Regions from separate parts of the Shewanella rhizosphaerae genome, predicted to be linked through region 4. Evidence: predicted binding sites of a transcription regulator. Region 4 holds the regulator's gene; each other region holds the start of a gene.
What was found. Region 4 encodes LexA, which represses DNA repair genes until DNA is damaged. Its sites were predicted from a motif close to TACTGTATNNNNATACAGTA; they were not measured.
Positions count from the first base shown of each region.

Region 1: the regulator LexA is predicted to act here: its motif matches at 2,558-2,577, upstream of recG (ATP-dependent DNA helicase RecG).
Region 2: the regulator LexA is predicted to act here: its motif matches at 2,053-2,072, upstream of dinB (DNA polymerase IV).
Region 3: the regulator LexA is predicted to act here: its motif matches at 2,950-2,969, upstream of dinG (ATP-dependent DNA helicase DinG).

Region 1 covers NZ_CP080420.1:4,186,034-4,191,444, reverse strand. The annotation lists gene K0I63_RS18135 (DUF3014 domain-containing protein) at 1-304, opposite strand, end outside; gene recG (ATP-dependent DNA helicase RecG) at 431-2,506, opposite strand; gene K0I63_RS18125 (response regulator transcription factor) at 2,677-3,273, opposite strand; gene K0I63_RS18120 (sensor histidine kinase) at 3,281-4,372, opposite strand; gene K0I63_RS18115 (tetratricopeptide repeat protein) at 4,473-5,138, opposite strand; gene K0I63_RS18110 (calcium/sodium antiporter) at 5,310-5,411, opposite strand, start outside.
Region 2 covers NZ_CP080420.1:3,417,528-3,422,938, reverse strand. The annotation lists gene K0I63_RS14875 (FAD:protein FMN transferase) at 1-283, shown strand, start outside; gene nqrM ((Na+)-NQR maturation NqrM) at 452-676, shown strand; gene bfr (bacterioferritin) at 976-1,449, shown strand; gene bfr (bacterioferritin) at 1,460-1,927, shown strand; gene dinB (DNA polymerase IV) at 2,096-3,175, shown strand; gene K0I63_RS14850 (TonB-dependent receptor) at 4,055-5,411, shown strand, end outside.
Region 3 covers NZ_CP080420.1:2,921,587-2,926,997, reverse strand. The annotation lists gene K0I63_RS12870 (primosomal replication protein) at 1-45, opposite strand, end outside; gene K0I63_RS12865 (sulfite exporter TauE/SafE family protein) at 42-815, opposite strand; gene dinG (ATP-dependent DNA helicase DinG) at 854-2,926, opposite strand; gene K0I63_RS12855 (DNA polymerase II) at 3,089-5,411, shown strand, end outside.
Region 4 covers NZ_CP080420.1:135,841-141,251, forward strand. The annotation lists gene coxB (cytochrome c oxidase subunit II) at 1-966, opposite strand, end outside; gene K0I63_RS00635 (cell division inhibitor SulA) at 1,365-1,874, opposite strand; gene lexA (transcriptional repressor LexA) at 1,871-2,488, opposite strand; gene yrfG (GMP/IMP nucleotidase) at 2,607-3,281, opposite strand; gene nudE (ADP compounds hydrolase NudE) at 3,379-3,924, shown strand; gene cysQ (3'(2'),5'-bisphosphate nucleotidase CysQ) at 3,978-4,790, shown strand; gene K0I63_RS00660 (GNAT family N-acetyltransferase) at 4,783-5,238, shown strand; gene K0I63_RS00665 (TetR/AcrR family transcriptional regulator) at 5,346-5,411, shown strand, end outside.

The DNA of each region.
Region 1 (5,411 bases), 530 kb from region 4:
CGGCCAGTGTCGGCAGGGTCTCGACGGCCTCGGCAGGCGCTTCTTCTACCTGGGCTTCAGGCTCGGGCGCCAGGTTTTCTGGTTCAGGCAGGGCCGCATCGGTTGGCAGGGGCTGCTCCGGCTCTGGCTCAGGCAGGGTGATAGGGGCTGGCAATTCAGGCTCGGGCGCGGGTTCGTCACTGCCCAGGAAATAGTAGGCGCCGGCGGCGAGCAACACTAGTATGATCACCACGGCAATGCTGAGCGCATTGATCCCGCTGCGCGCTGTCTGTGGGGCAATTCTATCTTCTTGACTGACTTGCATGAGATTTCCTTGAATTGTGGCTGGAATAAGCCCTGTGACCACAGAGGCCTCTTTCCATTCTGCAAAATTCACCGGGCTTGTCTAGGGGCGGCCAGTGAAATAAAAAATATTTAATTGTTAGCTGAGTTAGGCCTGGACGTATTGCTGGCGCTCGCCTAACCAACGCAGCACTATGGCGTCAACATTTTCCGGCACCTCTTGCATCACATGTTGGGCCAGTTTCTGTATGTGGGGGATGAGGGCCTGATCCCGCACTAAGTCCGCTATCTTCATGTCGGCGATACCTGTCTGCTTGGTGCCTAAGACCTCGCCAGGCCCGCGGATCTCCAGATCTTTCTGGGCGATCACGAAGCCGTCATTGCTGTCCCTGAGCACTCCTAGGCGCTGGGTGGCGGTGTGGGAAAGTGGTGCCTTGTAGAGAAGCACACAGTGGCTGGCCACGGCGCCACGGCCGACACGGCCCCGCAATTGATGTAGTTGGGCCAGACCCAGGCGCTCGGGGTTTTCGATGATCATCAGGCTGGCGTTGGGCACATCGACCCCTACCTCGATCACTGTGGTAGCCACCAGTAGCTGTATGCTGCCGGCCTTGAAGGCGTCCATGATCGCCTGTTTCTCGGCGGGTTTCATGCGGCCATGTACCAGGCCGATGGACAGCTCGGGCAGCAGCTGCTTAAGCTCTTCGGCCGTGTCTTCGGCGGCTTGACATTCCAGCACCTCGGATTCTTCGATCAGGGTACAGACCCAGTAGGCCTGACGCCCATCTTGCAGCGCGGCCCGGCGTACGCGATCGATCACCTCACCGCGGCGATTGTCTGAGATGGCGACCGTGGTCACCGGCGTGCGCCCCGGCGGCAGCTCGTCGATGATGGAGGTATCGAGATCCGCATAGGCGGTCATCGCCAGAGTGCGGGGGATAGGGGTTGCCGTCATGATCAGCTGATGTGGGTGAAAGCCCTGGCTAATTCCTTTCTCTCTCAGCCCCAAGCGTTGATGCACCCCGAACCTGTGCTGCTCATCTATGATGATCAGCGCCAGACGGTTGAACTCGACCTGCTCCTGAAAGATGGCGTGGGTGCCGATGACGATATGGGCCTCGCCGCTCTTAATCTGCTGCAGCGACTGCGCCCGCGCCTTGCCCTTGAGCTTACCCGCCAGCCAGCCAACCGTTAGTCCGAGGGGCTCAAACCAGGCGGCGAAGTTGTTGGCGTGTTGCTCGGCGAGCAGTTCCGTCGGTGCCATCATGGCGACCTGATAGCCGCTCTCGATTGCCTGTAGCGCGGCCAGCGCCGCCACTAGGGTCTTGCCCGAGCCCACATCGCCCTGCACCAGACGCATCATGGGATGCGCCTTGTCGAGATCTTGGGTGATATCGGCAACCACCCGCTGCTGGGCGCCGGTGGGCTTGAAGGGTAAAGAGGCCAGGAAGGGGTTGAGTAGCTGCCCCGTAGGCTGCATCGCGATGGCCTTATCATGATTGCTGCGTGCCCTGAGCTGTAACATGCTCAGGTTGTGGGCCAGCAGCTCCTCCTGGATCAGCCTCTGCTGCGCCGGATGCGTGCCCTGCTCCAGGGCAAAGGGGCTGACCTCACTTGGGGGTCTGTGCAGCAGCTGCAGCGCGTCAACCAATGAGAGCTGATTGGGCCTCAGTTGAGGCGGCAATAATTCGGTCAGGGCGCCATGGGCCAGCAGGGCCAGGGCCTGATCCGTCAAACGGATCCAGCTGGCCTGCTTGAGTCCCTCTGTGGTCGGGTAGATGGGGGTCAGGGTATCGCTGAGGCTAAAGTCGCTCTCACCGTGGAGCATCTTGTATTCCGGGTGGATGATCTCCCGGTGAAGCTTGCCCCGACGCACCTCGCCATAGGCGCGAATGCGCTCGCCCTCTTCGAGGCCGTTACGCATGGCGGCGGAGAAGTTGAAGAAGCGCAGGGTTATGGTGCCCGAGTCGTCACGCACCGTGCAGGTGAGCATACGCTTGCGGCCCTGGACGATCTGGGTCGATTGTATGATCCCCTCTATGGTGCCGTAGCTACCGGGATAGAGGGCGGCGATGGGATAGATTTGGGTGCGGTCTTCGTAGCGTAGCGGCAGGTGAAACAGCAGATCCTGAACTGTATTGATGCCGAGTTTCTCCAGCCGCTGCGCCATCTTGGCGGCAACGCCCTTTAACTCTGTCACAGCCATGAGATCGAGTCTATCCACGCTTTGTACCCATTTGATTTAGCGTTCTATTTAACCAGAACCTGAGTCTATTACTGTAAATATATACATATACTATCAGAGTTCGGCATGAACGCAATCTCGTGTTAGCCATGACAGGTTAAAGCCTGGGGTTAAAGCCTGAGGTCATAGTCTGAGGTCATAGTCTGAGGTTACAGCCAGCCCTTTTGCTTGGCGATGCGAGCGGCGTCGATGCGATTGCTGGCATTGAGTTTGGCGATGGCCTCGGAGAGATAGTTACGCACAGTGCCTTCGGCGATGAACAGCGTGGCGGCGATCTCCGCGCTGGAGCGTCCCTCGCTGGCGAGCCTGAGCGCCCGGCGTTCCTTATCGTTGAGGGGGTCTTGTTCGCCGACGGCCATGATGGCCAGTTCGGGATCTATGATGCGCTTGCCACGGCTGACGGCGTTAATTGCCTGGATTAGTGTCTCGGAGGGCGCGTCCTTAAGTAAGAAACCGCCCACACCCGCCTCGATGGCACGCTTAATATAGCCTGCACGGCCGAAGGTGGTCAGGATAATGACCTTAGTCGGCGCCACTTGATGTTGACACCATTGAGCCAATTCTAGGCCACTGAGGCCTGGCATCTCTATGTCAGTTAGTAGCAGGTCGAACTCCTGCTGTTTGAGCAGGCTCAGGGCCTGGTCGCCGTCACAGGCCTGTATCACCTCAAAGTCGCCTTCGAGGGTGAGCAGCGCAGCCAGTGCCCCCCTGACCATGGCTTGATCTTCGGCGAGTAATATCTTCATCCTGTCTCTATCCCTGATTTGGTAACTCGATGATAAATTGCGGGTTTGGCTCGAGCTCAATACTGAGTGTACCACCTAAGGGCCGCAGTCGCTCGCGTATGCCGGTGAGGCCATTGCCTTCGCTGAGCTGCCTCAGCTTACCATTGTCGGTGACCGAGATCCGCAGCCCCTGAGGTGTTGCCGACAAGTCGATATTACAGCTATCGCCTTGGCTATGGCGCACAACATTGTTGCACAGCTCCGTCAGGCTGAGGATCAACTGAGTCTCAACTTCCTGTGGCTGTGATGGCAGCTCACCAGAGAGGGTGACGGCCATGCCCTTGTCTCTCAGCATCTGGCACAGGTGCGTCAGGGCGGCGTCTAACCCTTTGTGTTTGTAGCCTGAGACCGTTTGGCGGATCTGGCTGAGGCTGTCGCGGGCGATGGTTTCCAGTTCTGCCAGCTCGGCGCTGGCCTGGTCGGCTTGCCCCTTGGCCAGTAGCTTGCGCGCCAGCTCTGCCTTGAGTGAGATAGAAGAGAGCGAGTGCCCCATGATGTCGTGCAGATCCCGGGCGATACGTTCGCGCTCTAACATGGTGGCGAGCTGGCGTATCTCCTGCTGACTCTGCCGCTGGGCGCGTTTGGCTTCGACCCGCTTACGCTCGGCCACGCCAAAGAAACCCACGCCGGTGATCAGGGCGACGCCATAAACCGCAAAGTAGTAGTGAATACCTAGGGTTAGACTGAGCAGCGTCAGGATGACGGCTAAGCCGATAAGGCTGGCGAAGGCCTTGGGAAGGGAGTAGTTAAAGCCGATAAAGAAACCCGCAAAGGTAAACAGGGACAGCGAGCCGATATTAACCGGCGTGATCAGACACGCCAGGGCGATGATCAGCAAGATAGGCTGGTAGGCGGTTTTACTCGGGCTGCGGTGGGCCCAAAAATAGCAGTAGATAAAGGGCACCAGCACGACCAGACTCAGAACTATGTGCCAGGTGGGCATAGTCTGCAAGAACAGCGGGATGAAATAGAAGCCCAGGTTGATCAGATAGACCCAGGCGAGCTTATCTTCGGTCGCCCGCTCGATATCTAGGGTGTGTGGCATAGGGTATTTGTCCATCATCTTTATCCTAGGTGCCACTAAGTCCATGATGTTGCGCTATGAGTGCTCTAACGCTTAGCCATCTGGCTTAGTGGCAACCGATATTGAGCCGATTACCTTAGTGGTTCTGTTTTAGCAGGAAACTTGCCCAGGCGTAATCGGCCTGTACCTGCAGGGCTGCCTGCCAATCGGCAATGGCTCCCGCCTTGTCTCCGAGATTCTGCTTGGCTAAGCCGCGCCAGGTGTAGGCCTCTGCCTCTCCCCAACAGATGTTATCGCAAGGTTCTCGATACAGATCAATGGCTTTTGAGCTAAAAGCGATGGCATCTTTCATGCTGCCGCCATGGTCTTTAGGGCTGGAATAGGCGGCGATCGCCTTGACCAGCGCCAGTCGAGGGCTCTGGGGGACCAAGGTTTCGGCGTCATTGAGGGCACCGGCCATCTTAGTGCTGTACTTGGCGGCCTGACTCATGTCTAAGCCTATCTGCATGCCGTAGACTGAGGCCAGTAGGGTGGCGGCTTCACCTTGGTCGGCAATGGGCGACAGCGCCTTCTCGGCGCGGGTCAATGCCGCCTGGGCCTGACCCTTCTGGCTGAGAATGTTGGCACTGATGGCCATGCGATAGAGGGCGTAGGCCTGCTCGTAGCCTTGGCCTTGTTCGCTCAATTGGCTCAGGCGATCGATATCCATCCGATTGGCGGCGCTGTCTATCTCGGTAATGTCATTGGCCTGGCTCTGCGGGCTGAGTAGGGCCAGGCTGGTGGCGATGATAAGTGTTTTCATTGGCTTCTCCTTAAGAACCTGTGTTGCGTAATGCCCAGTAGCTGGGTTAAGGAGAGTATCTGCCTGATGGCAATTTTTGTGCAGGCACAGATGTCACCGATAAGGGATGACATTTGTCATTCCTTATCGGCAGTAGCGTTAAATTGGTAGCGCTAAAAAGGCGGCGCTAACTCATAGGGATTGGGCGGAGAGGATCAAATAGCCCAGGTAGACGAGGTAACAGAGCAGCAGTAAGGCGCCTTCACGCCGTCCCACGCGCAGGCCGCTCCAGGC
Region 2 (5,411 bases), 1.3 Mb from region 4:
CGGCGACTATCGCAACTACTATGAGGAGGAGGGGCAACGCTTCACTCATATTATCGACCCGCGCAACGGCTACCCGATCGACCACAAGCTTGCCTCTGTGACCGTGCTGGCCAAGGAGAGCATGATCGCCGACGGTTACGCCACCGCCATGATGGTGCTGGGCACAGAGGCCTCGCTGGCGCTGGCCGAGCGTGAGCATCTGGCCATCATGTTGATCGAGAAGCAAGCGCAAGGTTTCAAGGTCTACTATAGCGATGCCTTTAAGCCCTACGTGGGTTTGTGATAGAATAGCGTCCATCGGTGCGCCGGCCCGCTCAATATAGTGGCTAGGCGCACTCTTAAATGCAGTCTTGCATGTCGGTTGATTAGCTAGCCTATGAGCTAGTCAACTAGTTAGCGAATGGTTAGACACATAAGCGAAATAGCCACTTATGTGTATCTGGAGTCAGTGATGAGCACTTTTTTAGCGGCTTTTGTGGTATTACTACTGTTTTTCGTTCTTATGTCTATCGGCTACCTGGTGAAGCAGAAGGCGGTTGCCGGCAGCTGCGGTGGTCTGGGTGCCCTGGGTATCGAGAAGGCCTGTGATTGTGACGATCCATGCGATAAGCGTAAGGCGAAGATGGCCGAAGAAGAGGCCCGTCGCGAGAAGCTGGCCAAAGATCGTATCATCTAGCCCACGCCTTTGAGGCGTCGCTACTAAAGGTCCCATTCGGGGCCTTTTTTGTTACCCCTGTTTTCATCACTCTTTACCTAGACTCGCCTCCACCTAGACTCGTCTCCTCCTTAGCGCCTTCCGCTTTGTATCGCCCTTAACACTCTGGATTTATTATCTTTAATCGCCTTGGTAATCAAAGCGCGAATGAGAACGATTTTCTTTGATAACTAATTGAAACTTAATGTTTATTTGTAATTGGGTGAAAATTGCTCTAGGCTTAAATATTGATTTAGATCAAATCTTACTAAGGAGATCAAATGAAGGGTCATCCGAACGTCATTCGTCAGTTAAACAAGATACTGACCTTCGAATTGACGGCCATCAACCAGTACTTCTTGCACGCACGCATGTACAAAAATTGGGGTCTGGAAGAGCTCAATGAGAAGTGCTACAAGAAGTCGATCAAAGATATGAAGCATGCCGACAAGCTGATCGAGCGGGTGCTGTTTCTCGAAGGCCTGCCTAATCTGCAACAGCTCGAGAAGCTGCGCATAGGTGAGAACCCGGAAGAGATGTTGCAATGCGACAAGACCATGCTCGAAGAGCAGTTGGTCGAGCTGCGCAGCGTGATCGCCCTGTGTGAGACGGAGCGAGACTATGTGAGCCGCGAGATCCTCGAAGACCTACTCGAAGACGAGGAGGAGTATCTGGACTGGATCGAGGCGCAGCAAGATCTGATTAAGATGACGGGCATTCAAAATTACCTGCAGTCGCAGATGGAATCTGAATAGGGAGAGAAGCATGAAAGGCAATCAGGAAGTGATCGACACCCTCAACAAGCTGCTCACCGGTGAGTTGTCGGCGATGGATCAATACTTTGTCCACGGCTTGATGTATGAAGATTGGGGGCTTAACGAGCTGCACGAGCGGATCTCTCACGAGTCTGACGATGAGCGCGAACATGCCAAGAAGCTGGTGCAGCGGATTCTGTTCCTCGAGGGCACACCAGATGTGGCCAGTCGCGAGGCGCTAAACATAGGTAAAGATCCCCAGGAGATGCTGCAGAATGATCTCAACTATGAGTATCAAGTAGCGGCCAACCTACGTGAAGCCATCGCCCTGTGTGAGGAAAAGCAGGATTACGTCTCCCGCGAGCTGTTAGAGGTCTTGCTGGAAGAGACTGAGTCTGATCACATGTACTGGCTAGAGAAGCAGCTGGGCCTCATCGACAAGATAGGTCTGCAGAACTACCTCCAGTCTAAAATGTAATAGACTGAGCCGATATAATGCATTAGCCATTCGGCGCCATGAAACAGAGATAAAGCCACCTTAGGGTGGCTTTTTGCTGCCTGTCGTCTGACAGCATAGCTGTCGTTCATCGCGAAGTGATTGAATACTGTTTAAATGTACAGTATTCTTGGCGATGGAGGTATTAAGGTGAAAAAGATTATTCATGTAGACATGGACTGCTTCTTTGCTGCGGTCGAGATGCGTGATTTTCCCGAGCTCAGGGGCAAGCCCATTGCCGTGGGCGGACGCAGCGATCGCCGCGGTGTCATCAGCACCTGTAACTACGAGGCGCGCAAGTTTGGCGTGCGCTCGGCCATGGCCTCCGCCTATGCCCTCAAGCTCTGCCCGGATCTCATCCTGGTGCCCGGCCGCATGTCTGTCTACAAGGAGGTGTCGGCGCAGATCCGTGAGGTGTTTGCCCGCTATACTGAGTTGATCGAGCCGTTGTCGCTTGATGAAGCCTATCTGGATGTCAGCGAATGCACCCAGCATCAGGGTTCGGCTACGCTGATCGCCGAGGCGATTCGCCGGGAGATCTTCGAGGTGACCGGGCTCACCGCCTCTGCCGGCATCGCGCCGGTGAAGTTTCTGGCCAAGATAGCCTCGGATCTCAATAAGCCCAACGGCCAGTATGTGATCACCCCGCAGATGATCCCCGAGTTTGTGAAGACACTGCCGCTGATTAAGATCCCCGGTGTCGGTAAGGTGACCGCCGCCAAGCTGGAAACCATGGGATTAATTACCTGCGCCGACGTGCAGGCCTGTAGCCGTCAGAGCCTGATGGAGCGCTTCGGTAAGTTTGGCGGGGTCTTGTATGACAGGGCGCAGGGGATAGACCCTCGCGGCATCTCGCCCCATAGGGAGCGTAAGTCTGTCGGTGTCGAGACCACCCTGGCCAAAGATATCTACACCTATGAGCAGTGCCAGGCGGTGATGCCCCAGCTTATTCAGGAGCTGTCCGGACGTATCAGTCGCAGCGCCAAGTCGCGTCGCATTCACAAGCAGGTGGTTAAGCTCAAGTTCGACGACTTTAAACAGACCACCATAGAGCAGCGCAGCGACGAGGTCTCGGTGAAGCTTTTTTACGACCTGCTTAAACAGGCGCTGGATCGCCGAGCGGGTAGAGGCATTCGTCTGCTGGGGGTGTCGGTCGGGCTCGAGAGTGAGGCTGTGGGGGCCGGGCTGGATGAGGAGGTGCATGGGGCGCAGATGGATCTCGGGTTTTAGCGTTAACCCTATTAACCCTATTAACCCTATTAACCTAATTTGGCTCGTAGTTTGGACGGTTATTGCGTCAAGTTAGATTTTTGAAGCTTTAACCTTCATGGCAATCTAACGCCTGCCCGGCGGGTGCAGTACATGGAGGTACCAATGTCGTGATCACATGGATGTGAAGGAACGACGTATGTGCAAGCACTCTTTTGACACGGTGAGTGAAGCGCAGCTTCGCGTTCGCGAACGAGAGGCATGGATGCCGAACTGGCATTTAAACACGGATGTTATTTGAATATGTCCCTATACGCTCCGCGGCGACGTCCTGCCGCCGAGGGTCAAAAGCCTGCTTACACCTGTATCTCTTATCTCTTCGATTTGACCTTTTTTATTTCCAATGGTTTGGCGCGAATTGGCTTTAACTCTTTGTAACAGCTCCGATGAGCTTGCTGGTTTGGGCCATCTATGAACCTGTTTTTCTCTCTCAATCATTGCGTTTTCCCTGGTGTAATAGAGCCAGATTTGCTTAAAAAACGAGCCCCTACAAGGGGTAGGGGTTTTTAGGGGAGCTATGGGGGTAGATGAATGATTCATCATCACCATCATGAATGTTACACAATCATTATAATAAATTTAAAAATTGGTAATGCGCTCCATATACTCGATTCTTACAGTCTTTGCTTATGTTTGTGGCCTGATGTACCGCGGGGGGAATAGGTGCTATGGCAATAAATATTGCAGTTAGTGCAGGACTCGGTAAGGAGGTGCGGCTGATTTCCACATCGCCAACATCCTAATAAATATAAAACGTAATAAAGGAAGGATAGGATGATGGAAAAATACATTAAACCCAATCACTTATTACGCTCCCGAGCAGCAGTAAGTCGGAGCAACATGAAGCTAAGTTGTTTGGCCATGGCGGTTTTTGGGGCTATTTCAGGTCAAGTTTTTGCAGAAGAAGCGCAGGCGCCAGAAGAAGCGAAAGAGCAGAAGGCGAGCGCGTTCGAAGTCATCGAGGTGACGGCGCAAAAACGTGTGCAACGTATGCAAGATGTCGGCATCGCGATCTCCGCGTTTAAAGCCGATGAGCTAGAAGATCTCGGTGCCTATCAGGCGTCGGCTCTGGCGGAATTTATCCCTAACATGGAGGTCGCCGTCTCAGACGATAGCGGCATCCCTATCTTCGTGATCCGCGGTGTGGGTCTGCAGGACTACAACACTAACAACACGCCTAATACGGCCGTGGTCGTCGACGACGTCTATCAGCCCTATGGCATCTATAGTGCCTTCGCTATGTTCGATACCGATAGGGTAGAGGTGCTCAAGGGGCCTCAGGGCGGTCTGTATGGACGCAACTCTACCGGCGGCGCCATCTCTTTCTCTTCCAAGCGACCAGAGCTGGAGACCACGGAAGCCAATGTGGCGGTGGATTACGGTAATTATAATTCGCTCAACATCCGCGCCGGTGCCAGCCTGCCGCTGGGCGAGGTCGCCGCGGTGCGCCTCGCCGTGCAGTCAGAGACCAGCGACGGTTACTACTACAACACCTATCTGAATCGCGATCAGGGTGGCAAAGATAAGCAGCAGGCACGCTTTACCCTGCACTATGAGCCAGCCGACTATTTCGCGGCAGATCTCAGATATACCTATGGCCGTGACACTTCAGAGGCGTCGATTCCCGAGGTCACGGGCTTGCTGGACAGCAACGCCTACTGGGAGGGACCGCTGGCGGGCTTTCCTGGGCTGCCGTCGATGAATATACCCTACAACCAGGATGGTACGCCGGCCTATTGTGACGCCGTGCTGCAAACCGGTATCCCGGATGCTAGCTGTATCAACATGAACCGCGCCAGCGCCGATGGCGACCCATACAGCGGCGCCGATGCCAGGGTGCATCCTAACGACGACACCTACCATTCAGTGTCGCTAAACATGAACTGGGATTTCTCCGATTACTCGCTGATCTCTATCACCAACTACACCCAGATGCAGTTTAAGCATCGCAACGGTGTCGGCTCGGTGGGTCTTGGCCCTGGTCAGGATCAAGAGGCCTGGGAGCAAGCCAGTCGCGATTATGGTCGCCTCAATGGTGGCGATCTCAACGAGATGTATGTCACCCAGTATGACTCTGACACCAGCTCATGGAGCCAGGAGCTGCGCTTGCTGTCCAACTATGGTGGCGACTTCAACTGGATGGTGGGTCTGGTGTATGCAGAAGATAACCTGGACGACCTGAGAAACTGCTCCTTTG
Region 3 (5,411 bases), 1.8 Mb from region 4:
TTTCAGTTGGACTCGCAGGCGGTGGATAAGTTCATTTGTCTTCATGCCCAGGCTCCCCAGGCCAGATTAATGGCGATGAGTATCACTATGCTAATAAACAGGGGGCGAATAAAAGGCACGCCAAACTTGATGGCGGTGCGGGCGCCGATGAATGAGCCAAGCATCATACACAGCCCCATCGACAGTCCAACCATCAAGTTCACCTGGCCTAATGCAAGAAACACACTCAGTGAGGTGAGGTTGCTGATCAGCGTCATGGCTCTGGCAAGGCCGCAGCTATTGAGCACTGGCAGCTTATATTGAGACACGCTGCTGATGGTCCAGAAGGCGCCGGTCGCTGGGCCGGCAAATCCGTCGTAGAAGCCAAGCGGTAGCCCTTGGCGCCACTGCTTGAACTTCGAGGGCGGCTTTACCGGCGGCTCATAGGTGGGGCAGCCCATGGCATTGGGTTTTAGTAGCGTATAAAGTGCCACGGCGATGATAAATAGCGGTAGCCACTTCTCGAGCCATTGATTGTCGATGAGGTAGACCACAAAGGTGCCTATGACAGCGCCGATAAAGGTAGCAATGGAGGCGTGATACCAAAATCTGGGGGTGAAAAACTGCTTGCGATAGTAGGTGAAGGCCGCCATGGAGGAGCCGAAGCTGGCCGCCAACTTGTTAGTGCCCAGCGCCGTATGGGGTGGAATGCCTATGGTGAGCAGGGCCGGGATCGACAGCAGGCCACCGCCACCGGCGACGGCATCAATAAAACCTGCGATAAAGCCGGTCGCAGCCAGAATCGCCCAGCTACCTGGGTCGAGTAATAGATCCAATGGTTATCCTATTCGGTTGCTTTCTATTAGATTGCTTTCTATTCAATGACTTGACGAAAGGGAGGCAGGGCATCCAGTAGGGATTTGCCGTAGCGTTTGGTCACTAAACGGCGATCCAATATGGTGATTCTGCCATAATCCTCTTCTTTACGCAGTAATCTACCACAACTTTGGATCAGTTTACGCGAAGCATCTGGGATCGTCAGCTGCAAGAAGGGATTTCCTCCCTTTGCCTTAATGTATTCCGCGTGTGCCTGTTCCACCGGCGAGGTGGGCACGGCAAAGGGTAGTTTTGTGATGATCAGGTTCGTCAGGTAGTCGCCGGGAAGGTCGAGACCCTCAGAAAAACTGCCGGTACCGAAGATGATGCTGACCTCGCCGTTATCGCAGCGCTGCTTATGATCTTGCAGCAGCTGCTGACGGGAGGCTTCCCCTTGTATAAGCAGCGGCGACTTAATCTTGCTTCTGACCAGATCGGCCACCTTCTCCATCTGCCAGTAGGAGGCAAACAGCACTAGGGTCGCCATCTCACCGTCGATTAGGGTGAGGATCTGTTCCGCCAGCTCGTCGGTATAGCGATCGTCCGTGGGTTCGGTGCGCATCTTGGGCAGATACAGGGTGGCGTTCTGCTGGAAATCAAACGGACTGTCCATGGCCAGATAGCGACTGCCATCGTTGATGGAGAGTCCTACCTGATGGGTAAAGTGGTTGAAGTTATTCAGTGCCCTCAGTGTCGCGCTACAGAGTACCACGCCGGCGGCCTTCTCCCACAGCAGGGTTTCGAGCATATATCCCACCTCGATCGGCGAGACGTTAAACAGATAGTCGCTCTGTTTGCCCACCAGATGCTCGACCCAGCGGGCCATGGGCGCGCCTTTGGCGCTGTCTTCCTTGGCCATCATCTTCCACAGCTTCTGCAGATTCTCCAGGCGCTGTAACATGAAGCCCGTTTCACTCAGTAGCTGCTCAGATTGATGCTTAGGTAGCTCGCCATCCTTAATCGCCTCGTTGAGCAGCACCAGCATCTTGTTGAATTGCTTGAGCGCGCTGCTCGATGCCGTGGCCAGGTTTTCCGCCAGCATGGTCAAGGCCGCCGGCAGCTTGCCGTGTTCGAAGCGGATGCGCCGCTCCGGGTTATCAAATTTGGCCGCCTGGCCGTCGCAATATTGGGCGACGCTGGTGAGTAGGCTGGTGAGATCGTTGATGTGATCTAGCATGGCCTGGGCTGGGGCTATGATGTTGTTGCTCTTGAGCTGGTTCTGCAGCTTGGCGCTGGTCTTACCGACCTTTTCAAGCCAGTCGATGGCGCCCCTGAGGGTTGCCTGGGCGCTGGAGAAGTCTCTGGCCACTATCGGCAGGTGATGGGCCTCGTCAATCACATAATAGAGCTCTTCCGGATCTGGCAGAATCACCCCGCCGCCCAGTTCGAGATCGGCAAACAACAGGCTATGGTTGGCAATTAGCACATCCCAGGTGTCCACGTCTTCACGGGCCTTATGAAAGGGGCAGTGTCTGTGGCTGGCGAGCTGTCTGTGGCAGCTGTGTTTATCGCAGGCGATCTGCTGCCACAGGTGATCGGGCAGCTGCTGAGACAGTGTGTCTCGCTCGCCGTTCCAGCGTCCTTCGTGAAAGTGTTTCAGCAGGCCTTGTAAGAGCTCTACCTGGCTATGGTCGGGCTTTGTCTGCCACATGGCCATCTGAGTGCCGTCATCGCCGCCGATCAGCATCTCAAGCTTAGAGAGACAGACATAGCGCTGACGTCCCTTTACTAGGCCGAAGGTGAAATTAAGCCCTGATTGCTTGGAGAAGAAGGGTAAGTCCTTGTTGAGCAGCTGCTCCTGCAGGGCAACCGTGGCGGTGGCGATACAGACCTTCTTCTTACTCGCTAACGCCAATGGAATCGAACCTAAGATATAAGCCAGTGACTTGCCTATGCCTGTGCCTGCCTCGACCACTATGATGCGTCTATGCTTGTCATATTCACCGGCGAGTGTCTTGGAGATCTCGGCGACGATATAATTTTGTTCCCGACGCGATCTAAAGTTAGGCAGGGCGGCGGCAATCTCTTTGTAAATCGTTCGGATCTGGGTTTTAACGTCGGCAGATAACATGAAGGCTTAGTGCTGGCAAATAATGCTGTACATAATAACAGTGATTACATAGCCTAAGAAGAGTTGAAGCAAGGAATTCACGACTTATTTGTAGTCGTGTTACCTAATGTATTGAAATTAATTGGATAATAGCCAGGCTTGCATGATTTAAACATCCCGCTGGTGAGCGTAAAAGGGCGGATCTTAACCCGTCACCACCAAGGCAGCGAATTACATTATTATCTTAGTACGGCCGAAGGGCCGACTCGGGTCATTGTGCCCAATGGCGAGCGCATCTGTTTTTGTCGCACTCAGGATGAATTGAGCCTTCTCTGCGGCAACCAGGAGAGTGGGGTGCGTAGCGAAGCGCTTAACTTGACCACCTTCCAAGATGAGCCGGTCAGCGCACTCTATTTCGCCAATAATCAAAGCTTTCGTCATCTAAGCCGTATCGCCACCGATAAGGGGATCTCCCTTTATGAGTCTGAGCTCAGGGCCGAACAGCGTTATCTTATCGAGCGTTACATCGCCTTGGACGTAGAGTTTATCGGTCGCTGGCAAAACCAAGCACAAGACACGCCCACGCTCATCGCCGAGCGCGCCAGACGCAGTGAGCTAGATGTTAATCGAGAAGTTAAGCTGGCTGTGGTCTCGCTGGATTTCGAATGTGCCATGGATGGAGAGCTTTTTAGTGTCGGGCTGTACGGCCAATCGGCCAGCGGCGAGCCCTATCAACAGGTGATCATGGTGGGGGAGGCGTGTGACTCGCCGCCTGAGTATCTCGAGCTTGTGCCCAATGAGGCTGCGCTGATTAAGGCTTTGCTCGACTGGTTTAAGCTGCATGATCCCGACATCATCATAGGCTGGGCGGTTGTGACCTTCGATCTGGCGCTCTTGTATCGCAGGGCCAAGGCGCTCAATATCCCCCTTACGCTTGGCAGGCTAGGCACTCAGCTTTCTTGGCGTGTCGACAACAAATATCGCCCCGAGACCTTAATCTTGCCTGGGCGTGTGGTGCTCGATGGCATCGACTGGCTCAAGGCGGCCTTCTATCAGTTTGACAGTTTTAGTCTTGAGTCTGTCGCCAGAGAGTTACTCGGCGAGGGGAAGGCGATTCATAACGTCAGTCACCGCGCCGAGGAGATAGCGACTCTGTTTCGTGAGGATAAGGCGGCGCTGGCTCATTATAATATTACCGACTGTCGCCTGGTGTGGGAGATCTTTGCCAAAACCGATCTGCTGGCCTTTGTGATGGAGCGCTCGCGTCTAACCGGCTTGGAGCTTGGCCGGGTCGGCGCCTCGGTGGCGGCGTTTAATAATCTTTATCTGCCCCATCTGCACCGCGCCGGCTATGTGGCCCCCAGTGCGCCGGTCAGCGATGGCATAGAGAGTCCCGGCGGTTATGTGATGGATTCGAAACCCGGTCTCTATCAACATATATTGGTGCTCGATTTTAAGAGCCTTTATCCCTCGATTATCAGAACCTTCTTAATCGATCCCAAGGGGCTGGTGGAAGGATTAAAAGAAGTGGCGAATGCTGGGGCAAGGGGACTAAGAGAAGGCAATGATACCGTGCCTGGCTTTTTGGGCGCCCAGTTTAGCCGTAACTCGCCCATTCTGCCTGAGCTTATCGCCAGCCTGTCAGCCAAGCGCGAAGAAGCCAAGCGCGAAGCCAATGCCCCCCTGTCGCAGGCGATAAAGATCATCATGAACTCTCTCTACGGCGTGCTGGGGTCTCGCGGCTGCGTATTCCACGATGCTCGCCTGGCAAGCTCAATTACCCTTAGGGGTCATGAGATCATGAAGCAGACCAAGCAATGGATTGAGGCGCTAGGCTTGACCGTTATCTATGGTGATACGGACTCTACCTTCGTGCATATCTCCTCGCCCGAGCGCGTCGGTGATATCGATTCCTTTGCCAGGGAGTTAGTCGCATCGATCAACGAGAAATGGCGACTCAAGCTCAAGCAGGAGTTTCAGTTAGATTGTTACCTCGAGCTTGAATATGAGCGACATTTCGAGCAGTTCTTCATGCCGACACTGCGTGGCTCTACCGAAGGCTCCAAGAAGCGTTATGTGGGCGCCTATCGTCAGGAGGACCAAAGCCTCAAGCTGGTGTTCAAGGGGATGGAGCAGGTGAGGAGTGACTGGAGCCCCTTGGCGCGGGAGGTGCAGGCCGAGCTCTATTATCGACTGTTTGCCAAGCAGGATGTGCTCGGCTATTTAAAACAAATTGTGGATGCGCTGCAGCAGGGAGAGCTGGACGACAAGCTGATTTTTTCTAAACGCCTCAGGCGCAACATCGAAGACTATACCGCCAAGTCATCACCCCACGTGAAGGCGGCGACTCTCTGGTGTCAGCGAAGTGGGGATGACAGTCATGGCAAGCGGGGCGAAAAAATAAGCTATCTGATGACACAAAACGGCGCAGAACCTGTACAGCATCTACTCGGAAAGATCGATTATCAGTATTATCTGGATAAACAGATCGCCCCCATTTCTGATC
Region 4 (5,411 bases):
CACATCTAGGTGATCGGCGACAGGGCCCTTGATGATTGGGCTGCCTATGAGTGACGGGAATACACCAGGTAAACCGGCACCATTTGGCTGGTGGCAGGCTGCGCAGCGGGCCATATAGACCTGTTCGCCCTGGGTCATCAGCTCTTCTTTCGTCAGGGTTTTTGACAGTGCGGCCTGGGCCTCGGCGGCGGCCGCGCTGGCCTGTGCCTCCTGCTCGACAATCCAGTTGTCGAAATCGGCCTCGGAAAGTACCTGTACTACGATCGGCATGAAGCCGTGATCCTTGCCGCAAAGCTCGGCGCACTGGCCACGGTAGATGCCTGGCTTGTCGATGCGGGTCCAGGCCTCGTTGATAAAGCCCGGGTTAGCATCTTTCTTTACCGCGAAGGCCGGCACCCACCAGGAGTGGATCACATCTTCCGAGGTCATCAGGAAGCGGATTTTACGATTTACCGGCAATACCAGTGGCTTGTCGACCTCCAACAGGTAGTGTTCGCCTTTGGTCTCCTTGCCCTCTATCTGTTCTCTGGGAGTCGCCAGCAGGCTGTAGTAGCTGATGTCTTGATCAAAATAGCTGTAGTGCCATTTCCATTGGGAGCCAGTGATCTTGATGGTGAGATCGGCATTGCTGGGATCTTCCATGGCGATGAGGGTCTTGGTGGCCGGGATTGCCATGAGGATCAAGATGACAAAGGGAACGAGCGTCCAGGCGATCTCTACCTTAGTGCTCTCATGAAAGTTTGCCGCGACGGCACCCTTAGAGCGCCTATGGTTGATGATGGCGTAGATCATCACCCCAAAGACGACTAGGCCTATGGCACAACAGATATAGAGAATCGTCATATGAAGGCTAAACACCTTATTGCTGATCTCTGTGACCCCTGATGTCATGTTCAGGGGCATATCTGCTGCGAGTATGGTGGGCGTAAATAGCAACGCCAGCAAACAACACAACACTTGCTTCACTAGACTTCTCCTCTGTCAATTGCGAAGGCAACTACAAAGAAGAGCCACACAGTATGTCTCGGCTCTATGCAAACTCTTCAGTTCCCAAAAAAGCAACGATGACTTCAAAGTGCGTCGGTGGTGAATCTCTTGTTCTGCTGGTGGTGACCACGCTTGCACTTACGGCTGAATATATCAGACCAATTTCAGCTTCCGTGGGCGAGGTATTACAGGTTCATTTTCGCCGCTCAAGCCGACAACCAAATTGTGCGATATAACAAATAATCGTTGATATCTCTTACTAACTTAATGGCTGTTTAAATATTGATCAAGATCACTTTTATTTTATTTTGCTAAACAAAACAGACACAAAAACGCCCCTTGCGGGGCGTCTGTATGGAAAGGTAGGGCGCGGAATATCAGTGTAGCGAACTGAACAGACTCAAGGTCTGGCCGCTGAGATCCTCTTGGGGAAAAGGGTTGGCAGGTAAGTGACCGTTCGCATCTTCGATCACCACTCCCAGGGCGCGGGTATTCTTGGCAACTATCTGTAGGCGACGACTGTCACGGGCATCCAGGGTTTGTGCCCAGCAGATCACCGCACTGGATGTACCACTTGTGAGGGCTTTTTCCATCGCCCACAGGGTTTCGACCTCATCCTTGGTGTGTACCAAGAGGATGCGATCCATACGCACACCGCCATCGGCCAGCATCTGTTTGTAGCCTATGTTAGGTGGGCTGATCAACACCACCCATTGTCCCTGCTGACTGAGTCTGGCTAGCTCCGGGGTGAGGGCCTGCAGCTCCTGCTTGCCCAGGGTCGAACTTGCCGTGGTAGAGATAGTGTTGCCATCGCTGCGCTTTAGTGAGCTGTCGAGATCGACCCACAGCCCTGGATGGCGTGGCGCCATGCCCATTAGGTTGTTCATTGCCAGTCTCCATTTCGAATAACGCCGACGGCCAGGCCTTCGATGCTCAGGCTCTGGGTGGTAAGGTCCACCACGATAGGGGAATACTCTTCATTCTCGGCATGCAGATAGACGGTGCTGCCACGCTTCTCGAAGCGTTTTACCGTTACATCATCTTCCACGCGGGCCACGACTATCTGGCCGTTTCTTGCCTGTTCGACCTTATGTACCGCCAGCAGATCGCCCTCGAGAATACCTATATCTTTCATACTGTCACCTCTGACTCGTAGCAAGAAGTCGGCGCTGGGGCGGAACATGCTAGGGTCAACCTGATAGTGTTGTTCCACATGCTCCTGGGCCAGGATGGGCTCACCGGCGGCTACCTGACCTATGAGGGGCAGGCCGAGATCTTCTGGCTCTTCTTCCTGGGTCAGCTTGATGCCACGCGAGGTGCCGGGCATGATTTCGATGCAGCCTTTCTTGGCCAGGGCCTTGAGGTGTTCCTCGGCGGCATTGGCGCTCTTAAAGCCTAGTCGACGCGCAATCTCGGCACGGGTAGGCGGCATGCCCGTGTCGGCAATATTGCGTTTTATCAGATCTAAAATCTCGGCTTGTCTCGGGGTTAAGGGTCTCATGATTAATCCTGTCTTTCCATACAGTACCTGTCAGTATATACAGTATTTTATACAGTGCAAGTATTAACCAGATTTTCTCCCAATCCCATCAAGCGATTAGCGCCTAAAGTGTGATTTATTAGCCAAGTTGCGCCTGTTCAAGGGAGAGCAGCAGATGATGGTAATCGTCGATGGCCGGGAAGTCGGTAAACTGCTTGTGAGGCTTCTGGCTGTCGGGATTCTTGATCCCCAGCTGGTAGCCGACGCCAGCCTTCTTGGCTGCCTGTAGTATGGGCTCGCTGTCGTCGATAAACAGGCAGCGGCTGGGATCCAAGGAATACTGATTAAACAGGTGACGCCAAAATTGCGGGTGTTCCTTGGGATAGCCGGTGGCGTGACTCGAGAGCATCTCATCGAGCCCGTTAGCCAGATCTGTATGCTCGAGTTTCAGCGCCAGGCTGTGGGGATGGGCGTTGGTGACCAAGATGCGCCGCTTGCTGTGTCTGGCCAGAGCGGTGAGAAAGGGCATGCTGTCCTGACGCAGCTGGATCCTGTCCACCAAAGTGTGGTGCAAAGCCAGGATGTCTAAACCCAGCTCCTGTTGCCAATATTCCAGGCAATACCACTCCAGGGTGCCGAACACCTTGGCGTAGGCATCCTCCACCAGTTGTTGGGCGTCGGCCTTAGGGATCTGCCTTTGTTCACACAAGGCCTGAGGCACCAGGCTAAGCCAGAAATGGTTGTCGAAATGCAGATCCAACAGGGTGCCGTCCATATCCAGTAGCACGGTATCTATCTTATTCCAGGGAAACATAAAGCGAGTAAAAAAATTCCTTGGTTTGAGTTGTGGATTAGGCCCATCATAGTAAGATTGAGTGGTTAAGCAAACGCCATTTTTATCAGGAAGATTCATGCCGGACAAAAAGCCGCAGATCCTACATGCCGAAGTTGTTGCCCAGAGCCGTCTGTTTCAGATAGAGCAGGTGCATTTAAAATTTTCGAACCAGGTTGAGCGCCAGTATGAGCGCATGAAGGGCAACGCCCGTGGCGCCGTGATGGTGGTGCCTGTGCATGGCGAGGAGCTATTGCTGGGACGCGAATATGCGGCGGGCACCCACAGCTATGAGCTGGGTTTCCCCAAGGGCCTGGTGGATCCCGGTGAGACCCATGCCGAGGCGGCCAACCGTGAGCTGCAGGAAGAGATAGGTTTTGGTGCGCGTAAGTTGACCCATCTGATGGAGTTGAGCCTGGCCCCCGGCTACTTTGCCAGCAAGATGCAGATCTTCGTCGCCGAAGATCTGTATGAGAGTCGATTGCAGGGTGACGAGCCCGAACCTATAGAGGTGGTGCGCTGGCCATTGAGCCAGTGGTCTGAGCTGTTATTAGAAGATGATTTTTCCGAATCTCGAAGCGTTAGCGCCTTGTTTTTGGCACAGAAACATCTAAAACTAAAGTAGTTAATCCGAATTATCATATTAGGCATTGCCAGATGTAGGCTGTTGGAGTTGTGATGAAGCCAGAAGAGTATGTTGAGCAGGCGATTTCGATTGCCATCGAGGCGGGTGAGGCCATCAAAGGGATCTACCTCGAGGGCAGTTTTGACAAAGAGGTGAAATCCGACAATACCCCGGTAACCTCTGCCGATATCGCGGCCCATGAGATCATCTCTTCTCAGCTAAGCAGCCTTACCCCTGAGATCCCTGTCCTCTCAGAAGAAGCGGCCGATATTCCTTTCTCCGAGCGCGCCGATTGGCAGCGTTACTGGTTGGTAGATCCTCTCGATGGCACGGGTGAGTTTATCGCCGGTAGCGGCGACTTCTCGGTGATCATCGCCCTGGTCGAGCACAATCGTCCCATCATGGGAATCGTCTATGTGCCCATGACGGGTGTGGTCTACTATGCCGTGGCAGGCCTGGGTGCCTACAAGCGTAGCAGCAAGGGCGAGGTGCGTATCGCCAGCAAGCAGCTGACCAAAGACGATGAGCCCTGCCTGCGTCTGGCGGTGAGCCGCCGTCAGGATCCTCAATCTGTGTTGAAGCTCTTCAATCATCCTAAGCATTGTGAACTCGTGGTGCTTGGCGGTGCGGCGCTAAAGAGCTGCCTGGTGGCAGAGGGCCGCGCCGACTGCTATGTGCGCATCGGCCCAACCGGCGAGTGGGACACAGGTGCGGCGCAGATCATCATCGAAGAGGCCGGCGGCCAGGTAATGGATCTCGAGCTGCAGCCGCTGAGCTACAACGAGCGTGAATCACTGGAGAACCCCAACTTCATCGTCGTGGGCTCGACTCACCTGCCATGGGATGAGCTGTTAACCGGTGAATAATCCTAATCTTATCAGTGTCGAGGCGGCTTGTAAGACTCAGCTGCCGGCGATCTATCGTCTCGAGCAGGGGCTCTTTGGCGACCATGCCTACCCGGATTTTTTCTTTCGTCAGAGCTTCGATTGCTGGCCGAGCGGGCTGCTTGTCGCCTGCGATAACGCTGAACGCCTGCTCGGTTACATCTTGCTGGCTAGGAGTGAACAGGCCGACTGCGCCTGGATCCTCTCTGTGGCCGTCGACGATGCCGCTCAGGGTCGGGGTATAGGCAGGCGCCTGATCACCGAGTCTCTGAGTGCGCTGCCAGGTAACGTGACCCAGGTAAAACTCACGGTAGCGCCGGATAACCCCGCCAGACACCTCTATGCCAAGCTGGGCTTTGTCGACCAGGGGCTGGAAGCCGATTATTTCGGCCCGGGCGAAGACAGGATCCTCATGATACTCCAGCGATAAAATCCTAATTTTCATCTACCCGGTGAAAAATAATCTTATTGTGAACATTGTTTTTTATTTTGCTTGCTGGTAACTTGTGCACAAATTGACAGCGCGATGGAGCCGAGATGGCAAGACGCAAAGAACATACTCATGATGAGATCCGGGCGATGGCGACCACTGCGGTGCTGCGC